DNA from 2 places in the Halomonas sp. AOP43-D1-4 genome. Region 2 is predicted to be linked to the other one. Evidence: predicted binding sites of a transcription regulator. Region 2 holds the regulator's gene; the other holds the start of a gene.
What was found. The regulator FNR, encoded in region 2, switches genes on or off when oxygen is low (the NO sensors DNR and NnrR bind a similar motif). The targets are predictions, from matches to a motif close to TTGATNTANATCAA.

Region 1 (7,473 bases), on a different contig from region 2:
TGCCGCCAGCGCCACAAGATCGTCTGCAACCTGCTGATGCGGCACGTTAAGCTCAATCAGTGTAACGCCTTCTTCCAAGGCACGGGCATAGGCCGCTTCGAAGCTCTCCAGCGAGCCAGGTGCGGCGTAGGCAAGCCCAAACATTTGCGCCGCGTACTCAAAACTCAAACCGTGTGGCTGACGGAAATAACGCTCAAGTAGCTCACCTTCCTTGGGCACTGGCAGCATATGAAAGATACTGCCGCCATCATTATTAAGAATGATCACCACCAGCGGGTGAACGGCCTGTTTCAGCAGCGCCAGGCTATTAAGATCATGCAATGCACTGATATCGCCCACAATCAGCGTAGTGGGCTGGTCGCTGGTAGCGCTGGCGCCGTAGGCCGTGGCAATCAGCCCATCGATACCGGAAGCCCCCCGGTTGGTGAACACCCGCAACGGCGCTGTGCGGTACGTTCCCAGCATGTTCATCAGCCTTGCGGGCATACTGTTACCCACAAACAGCTGTCCGGTTGCCTGCTGCAACAACCGATGACAAATGCCTAGCTCTGAAAAGGTGTTACAGCGTTGATTCACGATATCGCTGATGCGCTGTTGGCATTGGTTAAGCCGGTGCCAAGGCGTGCGCTCAGCACCTGTCCCGGTCTCACGCTCATGTTTATGCTCAAATTCAAGCGCGGCCACCACGGCCTCGGGCGGGCAAACGAAGCGACGCTTAACGCTGTAATCAGGGTCGAGCCGCTGAGGACGCGGGTCCACCAGCCAAACATCCTGCCACGGATGGCGCGCAATAAACTGCGTCAGGCGCTTGGAAATAAGCCGCCCGCCAAATTGCAGCAACACATCGGCCCGCTCCAACTCCTCGACAAAATGAGGATCGTGCAGCGCGAGATCAAAATGGATCACATTTTGGCGGTCAAAACGTACCTGGCTTTGTAGATCCGCCAACAGTGGCCAGCCTAATCGACGGGATAACGTTACCACATGCTGCGCCTGGTGCGGGTCATCTATACATCCCGCTACGATAACGCCTCGCTGTCGTGAAAAACCCGCCCATTCGGTAGAAAACACCGCCGTTTGTGTACTGGATACCCACTGGCTCCACGGCTCTGAAGAGGCCAGCCAGCTACCAAGAGGCGCCAGATAATTCGAGGCATCCTCTCTTTGGTGGCCAGGGTAAAGAGGCTCACGGTAGCGGCAGTTAAAATGCACAGGGCCTGGCGTCCGCTGCTGCTGATCAATAGTTTGATCAACGGTGCTAAGTAGAAACGCGGCGCTCAGTTCAGGGCCAGGAGGCGAAAGGTCGTGATGCATCACGGTATGTCGAGCAAAGATATCGCGCTGGTCGATGGCCTGGTTACTGCCGTTATCCAGTAACTCAATAGGGCGGTCGGCTGAGAGCACTACCAGCGGCACCCCCATTAGCTTGGCTTCCACGACGGCAGGATACAGATTGGCAACCGCCGTGCCCGAGGTGGTGATAACCGCCACCGGGCGGCCGCTTCCGCGCGCAAGACCCAGTGCCATAAAGGCCAGGCCACGCTCGTCAAAATGGCAGTGACAGCGAAGCCCGGTATGCTCGCTGGCCGCCATGGTGAGCGGCGACGAGCGTGAGCCAGGCGCCAGCACAACATCGCGCATGCCCAAGCGGTAAAGCTCCTCAAGCAACAGTGCGGCCCACACATGGTTAAAGGTAGCGTGCTGAAGCGGAAAGCCGCGCGGCATGGCGTTCGCGGTCATTGGTATTACCCCATGTTGAGCAGCGACATAATGTCGGCAATTTTGTTGTCCAGCTCACGCCACTCTGCATCAGGCTGAGAGCCCGCGACAATGCCCGCACCGGCATAAAGGCGAATCTCATTAGCGCCGATATGAGCGCATCGGATCGCCACCGCAAGCTCCGTACTGGCCAGGCTCACCCGGCCAAATACACCCGCATACCAACCCCGCTGGTGATGTTCGTGCTGCCGGATAAACGCCAGCGCCGATGCACGAGGAACACCGCCTACCGCTGGAGTAGGCGGCAAACTGGCAAGCAGCGCCTGGTCCGTCACCGTGTGATGCAATTCGGCATGAATAAGGCGGCGGATATGCTGCACAGAGCGCAGCTTAAGAACATGGGCCTCCCCGGCTTGAACATCGCGAGACAAGGGCTCAAGCCGGGTAAGAATATCCTCATAAACGCACTGGTTTTCCAGGCTGTTTTTCGTATCTACCAACAGTGCCTCGGCAAGGTATTGGTCCTTTCGTGCATCAGCGCCACGATGGGTGGTACCCGCTAGCGCCTCGGTTACCAGCTGCGTACCTTCTCGCTGATAAAGGCGCTCCGGTGGGCAACCGATAAAGGCGGTCTCTGAATCCCACTGAATGCCCAGTTGAAAGCACGCCGCCGCCTCTGCCTGCCAGCAGCCCAGCAGCGCCCAGGGCGATGGCGTTTTCGATGCATCGTCCGCGATAACCAAACGCGTCTCTCGCGATAACACCACTTTGGGCGTATGGCACAGCTGATCAGCGTGGGTCACTTGGGACACCCACGCTGACCACGCCTGCTGGGCAGGGGCGTCATAACGTAAATAGGCATGCGGACGCAGAGGGGGCAGCGGTTGTTCTTGCTGGAGACTGGCTAAAAAGGCGCGGGCTTCAGCTATTTCAAGGTCGCCGCAGCGGTCGTCAAAGCGCAGATTGAGCGTCAGTAGCACCCCCTGTTGTGAGCGCTTAAGTTCAACACGCGGCAATATAAAACAGCAACTTTTGAAATTTTCCCAGCCGGGCGATGTAGCATCAAACGCCATGCCGCCGAAATAGTCCGGCTGCTCACCAGGCAAGGTTGCGAGTTTGGCAAGGTCGGCCTGTAGCGTCTCAAGCGAATCGACCGCGCTGACCATGCCTAGCGTCGCGTACTCAGTTGCACCGGCGTCACGCGCTTTCCAGTAGCCGCGCGGAAAAACCGTTTGCGCGTCCAACCATCCCATCAGGCTATCAACGCGGCAAGGCACGCTCAGGCGTATAACCCCTTGGATGGACGGCACAGACAATGTATCAAGCCGGTCCATAAGCTCAGCGACAGCGCTCTGGCTGTTCATATGCGCCAACCCGTAAGCGACGCTGCTGCCTGTTACCCAGCGCATGTGTTCAGACAATCAGTGGCCCCGCGTCTCAGATAAATCGGGTGCGGCGCGTAATGCCCAGCCTCTGCTTGATATAGGGTAAGACCCAGCGGTCTCCCCCAAAATGGCCAGCGTTCGCACCCGCTACCAGTAAGAAAAAGGTTAACGCAATCATCCACGGGTTAGTGGAGACCGTACCCGCCATTAGAAACGACATATTCATTACAATAGCGAAGAAGCCTGCAAAGGAGGTCAGCACCCCCACGATCAAGCCCAACCCCACGAGTATCTCCCCCAGTGGGATCACTACATTAAACATACCCGCATAGGGCAGCGCAAAATGCTCCAAAAAAGCAACGTAGTTGGGATACACCATGCTCCCTTCCCGCATTACAGGGTTCGCCACCGCGTTACTCAGGAACCCTTGCGCATCAAAACCGCCCGTCAGTTTGCCGATTCCCAAACTGAGCCAAGTAATCCCAAGATAAAGCCGGAAGGCTAGCCAAACAAGCGCTGCATATTTGCTTTGTCTAAATAAGTCGCCGATCATCGAATTAACTCCTGTTAAGAGGGATTAACAATAGTTTGCGATAAGACACCGCTGCTTCTTTTGACGCAGGTCTACTTTTTAGCACTTAATAATACATAGCTACGCACGCCCTTTTAGTCATTTAACGTCATCACGACCAGGACACCAAAGCAATGGATCAACCCGACAAGCACCGCCCGTTCCAGGTTTGGTTATTAGCGGCCCGGCCTCGTACGCTGCCTTTGGCATGTGCCTCTATCCTGCTTGGCTCAGGCCTTGCGGCGCACGCACAAGGGTTTAATCCGAGCGTGCTACTACTTGCCCTGCTAACAGCGATTGCCCTGCAAGTGCTTTCAAACCTGGCCAATGACTACGGCGACGCAGCGACGGGGGCGGATGATCACCAGCGCATAGGCCCGGTTCGCACGGTCTCGTCAGGGTTACTGAGCCCTCGCGCTATGCGCGGTGGAATGGTGGTGATGGCGGTCGTTGCCGCCCTGTGTGGACTGTTGCTACTGCTGACGGCTTTTGGCAATCAGTGGGCGTCCATTCTCATCTTTATTCTTCTGGGTGCTGCCGCGCTGCTGGCCGCGGTCACGTATACCGTAGGGCTGGGCGGCACGCCGTATGGCTACCGGGGGCTGGGAGATATTGCGGTCTTTATCTTCTTCGGCTTGTTAGGGGTGCTCGGCACGTACTACCTGCATGCACAACAACTGGACGGGCTTACACTACTGCCCGCGGCCGCTTGCGGGTTACTGGCAACCGCTGTATTGAACGTGAATAACGTGCGCGATATCGAAAGTGACACGCGCAACGGCAAGATCACTTTGGCGGTGCGCTTGGGCCGCGCTAACGCCATTACCTACCACTGGATATTGCTGGCAATGGCGCTACTGCTCACCGTGATTTATCTGGTCGCACTGCCCGCCCCCTGGCTTAGCTGGAGCTGCCTGCTGGTTGCCAAACCGTTAGCAGACGCTGCCAGAACGCTACACCACACTACCGACGGTGAAACGCTTACCGGCATGCTGAAAAAAACCGCGCTATCGACGCTGATTTACAGTGTACTGCTCTCACTCGGCCTAGCGCTCTATTAAAGAGGCCAAGCCGCTTGCCCCGTGCTTAAAGCACGACCTCATAACCTTCAAATTTGGGCGGCCCCAGGTAGATACCTTCCGGTGACTTGGCGCCCGCGTGAGCCTTACGAAACGCCTCTGACTGGGTCCAGGCGCGGAAAGCCGCTTCCGACTCCCATACGCTGTGGGAAATAAACACGGTGTGCTCTTCCTGGCTTGCGCCCTGCAACATGTTGAACTGCTTGAAACCGGGCACGTCGCTCAAGTGCGAATCACGCTTACGCCACACCTCCAGAAAATCCTCTTCGCGGCCTGGGGCAATCTGAAAACGGTTCATTGCGATATACATGACAACTCTCCTGCTAAGTTGGTCCTGCCAAGTTAGTTACGCGGCGACAACTTGATGGTAACGTCACCGTTAAGTAACGAACAGCTTAGGCTTTATAAGAAAGCTGCTTGAGCCTGCTGGTCGTGCCCACGCCCTATTATCTGCTGCCACCAGCAGATGCCAACAAGCCTGAAGTGCTGGATTAAACTTCTCGCTGCCTGGGCGGCAGGCGGCTGGCAGCAGCCAGGGTCGCTCAACGGGCAGGAGATCAAAAGCTCCAACCCCATCGGGAAAAAACATCCCGTTTAGAATTTTCATCACTCATTTCCCAACTTACGCTAACGACCAATAACAATCTGATTTTAGTACGTATAAACTCTAGCCCTTAAACAGTATTAGTGTTGGCGGCTATCAATAACACGATTATCAATAGCCCTGTTATCAATGACGCTGTTATCCACAAGGAATTCTGCATGCTCCGCCCTGTTGATAATTTTAACGCTGCGCTTTCATCTTCACTGCTAACACTGCGCAGCTGGGTAGGATTAGCGTGTGTGTTGTTGCTCTCTGGCTGTGCGACCTTTGCCCCCAACCCACCACAAGACCAGAGCAATATCTGCGAAATTTTCCGCGAACAGCCCACTTGGTACGACTACGCACGCGACTCTCAGGAGAAGTGGGGAACGTCCATTGCGACACAAATGGCGTTTATTCAGCAGGAGTCTTCCTTTAAAAGCCACATTCGTCCTGACCGCAAGTATTACCTGGGCTTTATCCCCGGCCCCCGCCCCTCTTCGGCAAAAGGGTATGCCCAAGCGCAGGACCCGGTATGGGGAGAGTACCAGGAGCAGGCAGGTAGCTTGTTTGCGCGGCGCACCAGCATGAAGCACGCCACCGACTTCATCGGCTGGTACAACCACCGATCTCAGCAGCAAGCAGGCATTTCATTAACCAATCCTGAGCATCTCTATTACGCCTACCACGAGGGCGCAGGCGGGTATCGACGTGGCACGTACCAGAGCAAGCCTCAGGTAATCAACGCAGCACGGCAGATCGTCGCTCGCACAAACCGTTATCAATCCCAGCTCAATGCTTGTGAAGCTGAATTTCAATGCCGCCGTTTTTATCAGGTCTGGCCCTTTTGCCGTAGCTAAGCAGTTTTAACATGTCCCTACTCATCGGTTCGTTCTTTGTTTTTGTAGTTTTTTTCACCTCGATGTTATCGGGTATCTTCGGCATGGCGGGCGGGCTGGTACTGATGTGGTTTCTGCTGCTCGCGTTCCCGGCGGCCAGCGCCATGGCCGTTCATGGGGCCGTTCAGCTTACCGCTAACGGGTCGCGGGCATGGTTATCACGGCGCTTTATTGTCTGGCGAACGGTCGCGTTTATGACGCTAGGCGTAATAAGCGCCGCCGGGCTGCTGGTGTTGCTTGGCTATAGCGCCAATGCCGCCACGGTGTCACTGTTAATTGGCTTGATGCCCATTCTGGTGTGGATGCCCAAACGCTGGTTCCACCTCAACGCCAACCGAACGAGCCACGCGCTGCTTTGCGGCATGGCATCGGGTGGGTTAACCATTGCCGCCGGTGTGTCCGGACCGCTGATCGATATCTTCTTTGTACGCTCTCGAATGGATCGTCGTGAAGTGGTGGCCACTAAAGCAATGATCCAAGTGGTCGCGCATAGTATTAAAATTCTCTTCTACTTGAGTGCTGCGCTGGCACTAGGTGCTGGGGATTGGGGCATGGTACTGCTGGCTGCACCGTTGGCTATCCTGGGCACTCAAGCAGGCACGCATGTGTTACATCGCCTTACCGATGCCAACTTCCGTACATGGACACGCTGGATTGTGACCGGTATTGGCATTTTCTATTTTGCCCAGGGGGCATATTTGCTGAGTCAGTAAATTGACCGTTCCGGCGTGCGTACATTAAGGCACATACCATTTATTGACACCTTCATTAACTGGCGCTATCGTCTCGATAGATGAAAATGAGAAACACTCTCTTTCTCTTATCGACGACTTGTTGACGAAGTGCAGGCAAATAACATGACCAGTGAGCAGCGACAGCTTCGCCAAACCCTTGGGTTCTTACGAACCTCGTTCGAGGCGATTCAGCACTCAATTGCAGGACGGCTGGACGACCCGCTGCCCTGCTGGCTGGATACTGGAATGCTTTCGATGCTGGCCGGAGAACTTAACCGCTGCTGCAAAGAGGCCAAACCGCTATTTGCCCCTCAAGTAGTTGAGCAAATTTTTCTCGCCGCTCAACAGTGCGAGCTACTGCTGAAACAGTGCCCCGGTGTACTCAATAGCGCTATCTGTCACCGGCAGTTAGCCGCGATTATGCTGCCGCTCAACAATGCCCTTCAGCTAATCGTCATACCTCCTAAACGGCGCTGGCCTTGGCAGCGAGATTGAGTTCATCG
Region 2 (7,473 bases):
ACCACCCGCTGGTCACGTGGCGCTGCATTCTACAGAAGCCTCGCTGAATGTCAACACGTTATGTTTAAACTTTGTGATTTAAACCAGCGCGTTGCTCACATTCCCGAAGGCGTTCCATGAGCGCGGACGAAGGATGCCGCAAGTGAGGCCGCCTCGTCAATCAAAAACTCATGTTTTAATCCAGAAGCGCGCCGTGGCTTAAAGTCATGGTCACCATCAGTTAGCCAGTCAAGCCTGGTTTGAGGCGTTAATGGATAGCCAATTACTTCTTCACGCGTACCAAACGGGTCACGCTCGCCTTGCAGTACCAGTACCGGACAGTGAATATCAGGCCAGTGACTTAACCGACGTTTTTCAGGCGCTTTCGGCGGATGAAACGGATAGCCCGCGGCGATAACACCAGGGCAAGCCTGCTGGCTGGCCAACATCGTCGCAATTCGTCCGCCCATTGACTTTCCGCCCACCCACAGTGGCGATGCCGCCAATGGCGCAAGTAGACGATACCAGGCAGTAAAATGCGCTACCGTGTGAGCAACCGGCGGTGGCGGGCGGCGTTTACCCTGTTGATTAATCTGCTGCATATAGGGAAAGTCAATCGCAAACACCTGAAGCCCCTGGGCTGCCAGCCCATTGATCATGCGCTGCATAAAAGATGACTGATGCCCAGCGCCTGCGCCATGCGCCCATAAAATTCGCCCGATATGCGCCCGCCCCACCACTGCCAGCGGCCCAAGCCCCTCCACCAAAAAGAAGCCGGGGGCTTCAGTTTGCGCCAAGGCATCTTCCAGCGCGTCTGGCGGAAGGGGCAAATATCCTGCATAAGCGTCTGGCATCACTGTTTTCTTTCTCCTGGCATTTTAATCCGTTAAACCATCACTATTCATTCAAGAGTTTTCCGATGGCTGCTACCTTAAGGAAACACTCTTACCTGATAAAGCGTTGATGATACGGTTATTTAAAGCACGGGCAGCGAAGCCATGACAACGTTACCGGCCTCCTCTTGTTACCACTGTGGCAGCCCTGTTCCGAGCAATGCGCCTTGGCATATAACGCTGGATGCCACCACGTACCCGTTGTGCTGCCCAGGCTGCGAGGCCGTTGCCCATGCCATTGTACAGGGCGGCCTGGCGCGCTATTACCAGCAGCGCACTGAGCTGCCCGAAACGCCTGCCGGAGAGTCTCTCGATAGCGATGCCTGGGCGTATTTCGACAGCCCTGAATTTGAAACAAAATTCCGGAAAACGTTGCCCCTTGGCGTCGACAGTGACCAGTTAAGCGCTACGCTCGCGGTAGAAGGTATTACCTGCAATGCCTGTGGCTGGTTAATTGAACATCGCTTAAATGCGCTGAAGGGCATCGCCTCAAGTGCCGTCGATTTATCACGGCATCGCCTTCACGTTAGCTGGCACCCCAGCAAGCTTAAGCTTTCCCAGCTACTGGCCGAGCTTGCCGGTATTGGCTACAGCGCCCTGCCTTTTGAGCCAGACCCTGCACAGGAACGCGGGCGCTATAAAAAGCGCCTGTGTGCTTGGCGGCTGGGAGTATCGGGGGCGTGCCTTCTCGGTATCACGCTGCTCATGCTTTTTTTGCCGAGTGAAGTACGAGGGGATCTCAATACGCGTACTACTACGCTGCTTCACTGGCTTCCCATGGTACTGGCAACGCTTGTCATGCTGTTTGCCACGCCGCCTTTTTTTCGACAAGCGCTTGCCGATATAAAGCGTGGCTTGTTGGGTCCGGCCGTGCCTATTGCCCTGGCACTGGGCTGCGCTTACCTGGCCAGCGGCTACGCATCGTTTTTTCACACAGGGGAGCACTACGTTGGCATGTACGTTGGCATGATTGCGCTGCTCACAACGCTGTTACTCCTTTTTGGCTGCGCTCGATCATTACCCATTTTAAGAAGCCCTCAAGACACATTTAAAGGAGCCCTACCCGCCACGACCATTCGACGTACCCCCGATGAAAGCGAACGAATTTTACCCGCGAGTGAGCTTTGCCCAGGTGATCGTATCGTAGTGAACGCGGGGCAGCGGATACCTGCTGACGGCATTATCGAGCAAGGCGCATCAAGCCTGAACACCTCACAGCTCACAGGCGAACCGCTCCCGGTGAGTTACGCGAAAGGAGATAGCGTGCTGGCAGGCTGCCAAAACCTCGAAAACCCGCTGGTGATTAACGTAGTCCAACCGCCTGCCCGCGCCCGTATTACAGCGCTAGGCGCCCTGGTTGGCGCTGCTTTTACTGGAAAGCACCTGGCCAGCATTAACGCACGCGGCGTGCACAAATGGGCCGTTGGCCTGCTTATCATAGCGCTGGGGGTGACAGCCCTCTGGTGGTGGTTTAAACCGCTAATGGCATTGGATGTACTGCTTTCGCTGCTAATAGCAGGCAGCCCGTGCGCACTGGCGTTGGCAACCCCAGCGGCGCTAACGGTCGCTTACCAGCAGTTACGTGCACGAGGCGTGGTGATAACGAATCCTCGCGCCCTGCTTTCATTGGCCACAACAACGCAGCCTGCAGATGAGGCGATAGCGTCTTGCTCAGACGTGGTCATACTCAGCCCACAAAGCGGGCGCGCCGTAGAAACTCTAACCATTGCCCGCGCCGCGCAGCGCTGCATACAACACTCAATGGGCATGGCGGCCTCCATCAGCGTGATAGCGCTTATCTTGGCAGCAGTGGGCGTTCTATCGCCGTTTGGCGCCATTGCGAGCGCAGGCGTCAGTGTGCTTGCCGTCATTGCCAATACGCTACGCTTTTCACACAGGCTATCTACTTCCAACGTATCCACCTCCCATTTATCCACTTCAGCAGTCAAAGGCGTGCCATGAACCCGACCGGGCTTGACCTTCCTCCGCTTATCGCCGCGTTCGTGTTTGGATTGATGGGCGGGGCCCACTGCATCGGCATGTGCGGAGGCGTCATGAGCGCATTAACCTTTGCCATCCCGCCCAGCATGCGTAGCTCGGCGCGTATGGGCGGCCTACTGCTAAGCTACAACTTGGGCCGAATATTAAGCTACATGACGGCAGGCGCGCTGGTAGCCGCGTTGGGCACCGTGCTTTCGCCCTCACTGCTGGCGCGCCAGCTGTTGCAAGGCGTTGCAGCGCTCATGCTGATTCTCATGGCGCTGTATATTGCTAACTGGTGGAAAGGGCTTTTACGCGTGGAAGCCGTGGGCAAACGATTATGGCGTCACCTTGAGCCCTGGGGCCGACGCTTGATGCCGGTGGTTCATTTCCCCCAGGCATGCGCGCTAGGCGCCATTTGGGGCTGGCTGCCCTGTGGGCTGGTGTATTCAATGCTGGCTTGGAGCCTGGCGACGGCCCGGCCGCTTCAAGGGGCTTTATTAATGGGCGCTTTTGGCCTGGGCACCCTGCCTGCGCTACTGGCCACAGGACTTGCCGCACGCAAGCTTAATCATCTTATTCGTCACCCCGCGACAAGAACCATCGCCGCGCTCGTCATTATCGTCTTTGCCGTATGGCAGCTTTGGGCACTCAACATGCACTCAGGTGGGCATTCAGGCGGACACTCACACACCAATCATTGACCTGGCGCAACGCACTACAGCGCTATGTTCTCTAGCCTATCGATAGCTTTTTAAAACGAATTTTCAGCTACCGGAGCGCCTCTTCATGCCTGTATGTGCCACGGCTGTCCCTTCATCCGTTACTGCTACCGCGTCATCCAGCACCCGCTGGGATGACGCATTGCTGCGCCGTTATGATAAAAGCGGCCCACGCTACACCTCCTACCCGACGGCGCTGGCCTTTCACGAAGGGTTTACCGCCGAAGATGCGACCCAGGCCATTGAGCGCAGCAACGCAAGTCAGCGCCCGCTTTCCATCTATGTCCATATCCCGTTTTGTCGCAAAATCTGCTTTTATTGCGCGTGCAATAAAATTGCGACGAAAAACACCGCCCTGGCCGAGTCGTATCTCTATCGGCTAGATCGTGAGATGGTCCTGACGGCCCGCCATCTGGATACAAAGCGCCCTGTCAATCAGTTGCACTGGGGCGGAGGCACCCCTACGTTTCTTTCACTGGAGCAGATGGGCGACTTGATTGACCGCCTGGACGCACGCTTCGGTCTTTCAAACGCACCAGAGCGTGACTACGCCATTGAGATCGACCCGCGCGAAGCCGATGTTTTAACCCTGCGCCACCTGCAGTCTTTGGGCTTCAACCGCCTGAGCCTTGGCGTACAGGACCTGGACCCACGCGTTCAAAAGGCGATTAACCGTCATCAGCCTCGCGTGCTTACCGAAACACTAATGGATGAAGCACACCGGTTGGGCTTTCTCTCGCTGAATCTGGATTTAATCTACGGTCTGCCCTTTCAAACGGAAAGGAGCTTCGCCAAGACGCTTGAACAGGTGATCGCGTTAAATCCGGCGCGTTTATCCGTGTTTAATTACGCGCATTTGCCTGAACGCTTCAAGCCTCAGCGACGTATCAGCGTGGATGACCTGCCAGGTGCGGATGAAAAGCTTTCGATTCTGCGTACGACCATCGACATGCTGACCGCTGCGGGCTATCAACATATTGGGATGGATCACTTTGCCAAACCCAATGACAGCCTGGCGGTTGCCCAAGCCAACGGCACCCTACAGCGCAATTTTCAGGGCTACTCCAGCCATGCCAGATGCGATCTTATCGGTCTGGGCGTGTCAGCTATTTCCCGAATAGGCGATAGCTATGCGCAAAACCCTACTGACCTGGCTAGCTACGAAGAGAACCTGGATCAAGGTCGACTGGCTACCGTGAAAGGCGTACGATTAAATCAGGATGACCTAATACGAGCCGACGTTATCGAACGTTTAATGTGCGATATGCGCCTGGATTTAGCAGCGGTTAGCCGGCAATGGCAGGTTAACGCCACCGACTACTTTGCCAGTGCGCTGGAAAGCCTACGCACTGCTGAGCAGGACGGGCTAATCGTTCGCTTGGGTGATACGCTTGAGGCGACGCCAATGGGCCGTTTACTGATTCGCCAGTTGGCCATGGCGTTTGATGCTTACCTTCCGGGGCACTCAGGCCAACGCTACTCAAGAATCGTTTAACCAACGGCATCAACGCCTGCGGTAGATAGCCATTTAGGCAAAAGAGAAACAGGGAGATAGTCATGCCACCCTCGACAAGCCAACGACGCTCGCTTCTTCAAGAAGCACGCTGCCAGACCTGCAGCCTAAGCTCGCTTTGCCTTCCGCTAGCGCTTGAGCTTGAAGACATGGGGCAGTTTGATGCCATGATCAGACGCCGGGCACCGCTGAAAAAGGGCGAAACACTGTTTCGTCAAGGCGACCGTTTTACCAGCGTGTATGCCGTTCGCTCAGGCAGCCTAAAACAGGTAACCAGCGAAGGTAATGGCAACGACCAGCTCACTAACTTCTTTTTGCCCAGCGAGCTTGTCGGATTGGACGGCATTGACGAAGAGCACTACCCAGGCAGCGTGATTGCCCTTGAAACTACCACCATCTGCGAAATTCCATTTGACCGGCTGGACCTGCTTTCAGAGGAGCTGCCAGAGCTTCGTGGTCAGCTGTACCGCAGTATGAGCAAGGAGCTTCGCGATGACCGACGCATGATGCGCCTGTTGTCGCGCAAAACCGCCGACCAGCGGCTAGCCAGTTTCCTACTGACGCTTTCAGAGCGTTTTCGGCGTCGGGGTTACTCGCCTTACAGCTTTAGGCTTTCAATGGCGCGTGCGGATATCGGCAATTATCTGGGGCTGGCGGTTGAGACGGTCAGCCGTATCTTGAGCCGTTTTCAGCAGCAAGACGTGGTGGCCGTCTCAGGGCGCGAGGTTAACATCCTCGATATGCAGCGGCTTATAGCGCTTGCTGAAGAGGAAGAGCCGGTGATTAGCCCACGTTAAATGCTTCAATACGCCCCGCCATTAGCGCTTCCTGTTTGGCTTCCAGCCCCGCAAAGTCAAACAGGTCGCGGTCAGCTAGCTGCGAAGGCGCGACGTTAGTGACCGCTTTAAACATGCTTTCCAAACGCCCCGGGTGCTTTTTGTCCCACTCGGCCAGCATTTCCTTAACGACCTGACGCTGCATGTTCGGCTGCGAACCGCACAGGTTGCAAGGAATAATCGGGAACTCCATCAGGCGCGAAAACTCCGCAATATCCGCCTCTTTACAGTAGGCCAGCGGACGAATCACGACATTCTTGCCGTCATCGGAAAGCAGCTTGGGCGGCATTGCCTTCAGGCTGCCGCCAAAGAACATATTGAGAAACAGCGTTTCCAGAATATCTTCACGATGATGACCAAGGGCGATCTTGTTGGCGCCAATTTCTTCGGCAAACCCGTAAAGCGACCCACGCCTTAACCGCGAACAAAGCGCGCAGGTCGTTTTGCCTTCCGGCGTTTTCTCCTTCACTACCGAGTACGTATCACGCTCCAGAATGCGGTACTCCACGCCGAGCTTTTCCAGATACCGGGGCAGTATATGCTCGGGAAAACCAGGCTGCTTTTGGTCCATATTGACCGCCACCAGTGAAAAATTCACCGGCGCATTGCGCTGCAGGTTGCGTAAAATCTCAAGCATGGTGTAGCTGTCTTTACCCCCCGACAGGCAGACCATGATCCGATCACCTTCATTGATCATTTGGTAATCGATAATCGCATTACCTACCTCGCGCCGCAGTCGCTTTTGCAACTTGTTGAATTCGCGTTTCTGTTTGGCATCCTCAAGCGCCGGCTGGCCTTGCAGGTCAGGCGTCGGTGCAACGGTTGCCGCGGCGGGGTCAAAATGATCAAGGTGTTGCATGATATAAGCACTGCCAATGGTAGAAGGAGCAGCCGCTATTCTAACAATACTCCCGCCGTTCACCCAACTGGCAAAACCACGTAGTTACTATGATCATAACTACGGTCATAACTACGGTTATCAAGACGGCCATCGGCACAGGCGCCACTACGCTAGAAGCTAACCCGATTGCGCCATATCACGCTGTAAGCGCATATACAGCAAGGCGCTTGCGGTGGCTTTACCTAACAACCTCTGGGTCGAGATAGCAGGCACTTGCCAGCAGGCCAGCGCCTCGGAAAACGGTTGGGAAGACTCCACTAACGGGTGTAAACGGCGCAATTGGCGTTGATGCAGTTTGGCCACATCGACCTGAACATTAGGTAGCCCAAACCCGAGGTGCGCTCTAAAGGCTCTATTAAGCATGCAAAACTGCTGGTCCAGTTGCCACCCGACCAGCGGCCGGTTGCCAATAAAATCGGTAAACGCATGCAGTGTCTCGGCACAGAGGGGTACCGCCGTGGCGGGATTGTAAAGCCGCTGATGCTGGCGCAGCGCCGTCTGGTCAACCGTTTGTGGGTCGGCAAACGTTGCCACCCACGCCTGACTTGTGTGCACTTGCTGTTGATTAAGTACCACAGCAGCCACGCTTAATACCGGCGTTTCACCGGGTAGTGATTCACAAGCCAGCGCCACTAGCTCTTCCCCCATA

Region 1: a site for FNR is predicted at 3,718-3,731, ahead of ACT3RQ_RS02855 (1,4-dihydroxy-2-naphthoate polyprenyltransferase). Genes of this name have one in related genera too.

The regions. Positions count from the first base shown of each region.
Region 1 is NZ_JBQSVY010000002.1:196,727-204,199, forward strand. It holds gene menD (2-succinyl-5-enolpyruvyl-6-hydroxy-3-cyclohexene-1-carboxylic-acid synthase) at 1-1,740, opposite strand, end outside; gene ACT3RQ_RS02845 (isochorismate synthase) at 1,746-3,140, opposite strand; gene ACT3RQ_RS02850 (DoxX family protein) at 3,157-3,657, opposite strand; gene ACT3RQ_RS02855 (1,4-dihydroxy-2-naphthoate polyprenyltransferase) at 3,810-4,736, shown strand; gene ACT3RQ_RS02860 (antibiotic biosynthesis monooxygenase family protein) at 4,762-5,064, opposite strand; gene ACT3RQ_RS02865 (hypothetical protein) at 5,134-5,361, opposite strand; gene ACT3RQ_RS02870 (transglycosylase SLT domain-containing protein) at 5,517-6,197, shown strand; gene ACT3RQ_RS02875 (TSUP family transporter) at 6,209-6,949, shown strand; gene ACT3RQ_RS02880 (hypothetical protein) at 7,094-7,465, shown strand.
Region 2 is NZ_JBQSVY010000019.1:28,680-36,152, forward strand. It holds tRNA gene ACT3RQ_RS16315 (tRNA-Val) at 1-7, opposite strand, end outside; gene ACT3RQ_RS16320 (alpha/beta fold hydrolase) at 96-833, opposite strand; gene ACT3RQ_RS16325 (heavy metal translocating P-type ATPase metal-binding domain-containing protein) at 978-2,834, shown strand; gene ACT3RQ_RS16330 (sulfite exporter TauE/SafE family protein) at 2,831-3,556, shown strand; gene hemN (oxygen-independent coproporphyrinogen III oxidase) at 3,642-5,069, shown strand; gene fnr (fumarate/nitrate reduction transcriptional regulator Fnr) at 5,132-5,884, shown strand; gene ttcA (tRNA 2-thiocytidine(32) synthetase TtcA) at 5,871-6,782, opposite strand; gene ACT3RQ_RS16350 (DNA polymerase III subunit epsilon) at 6,942-7,473, opposite strand, start outside.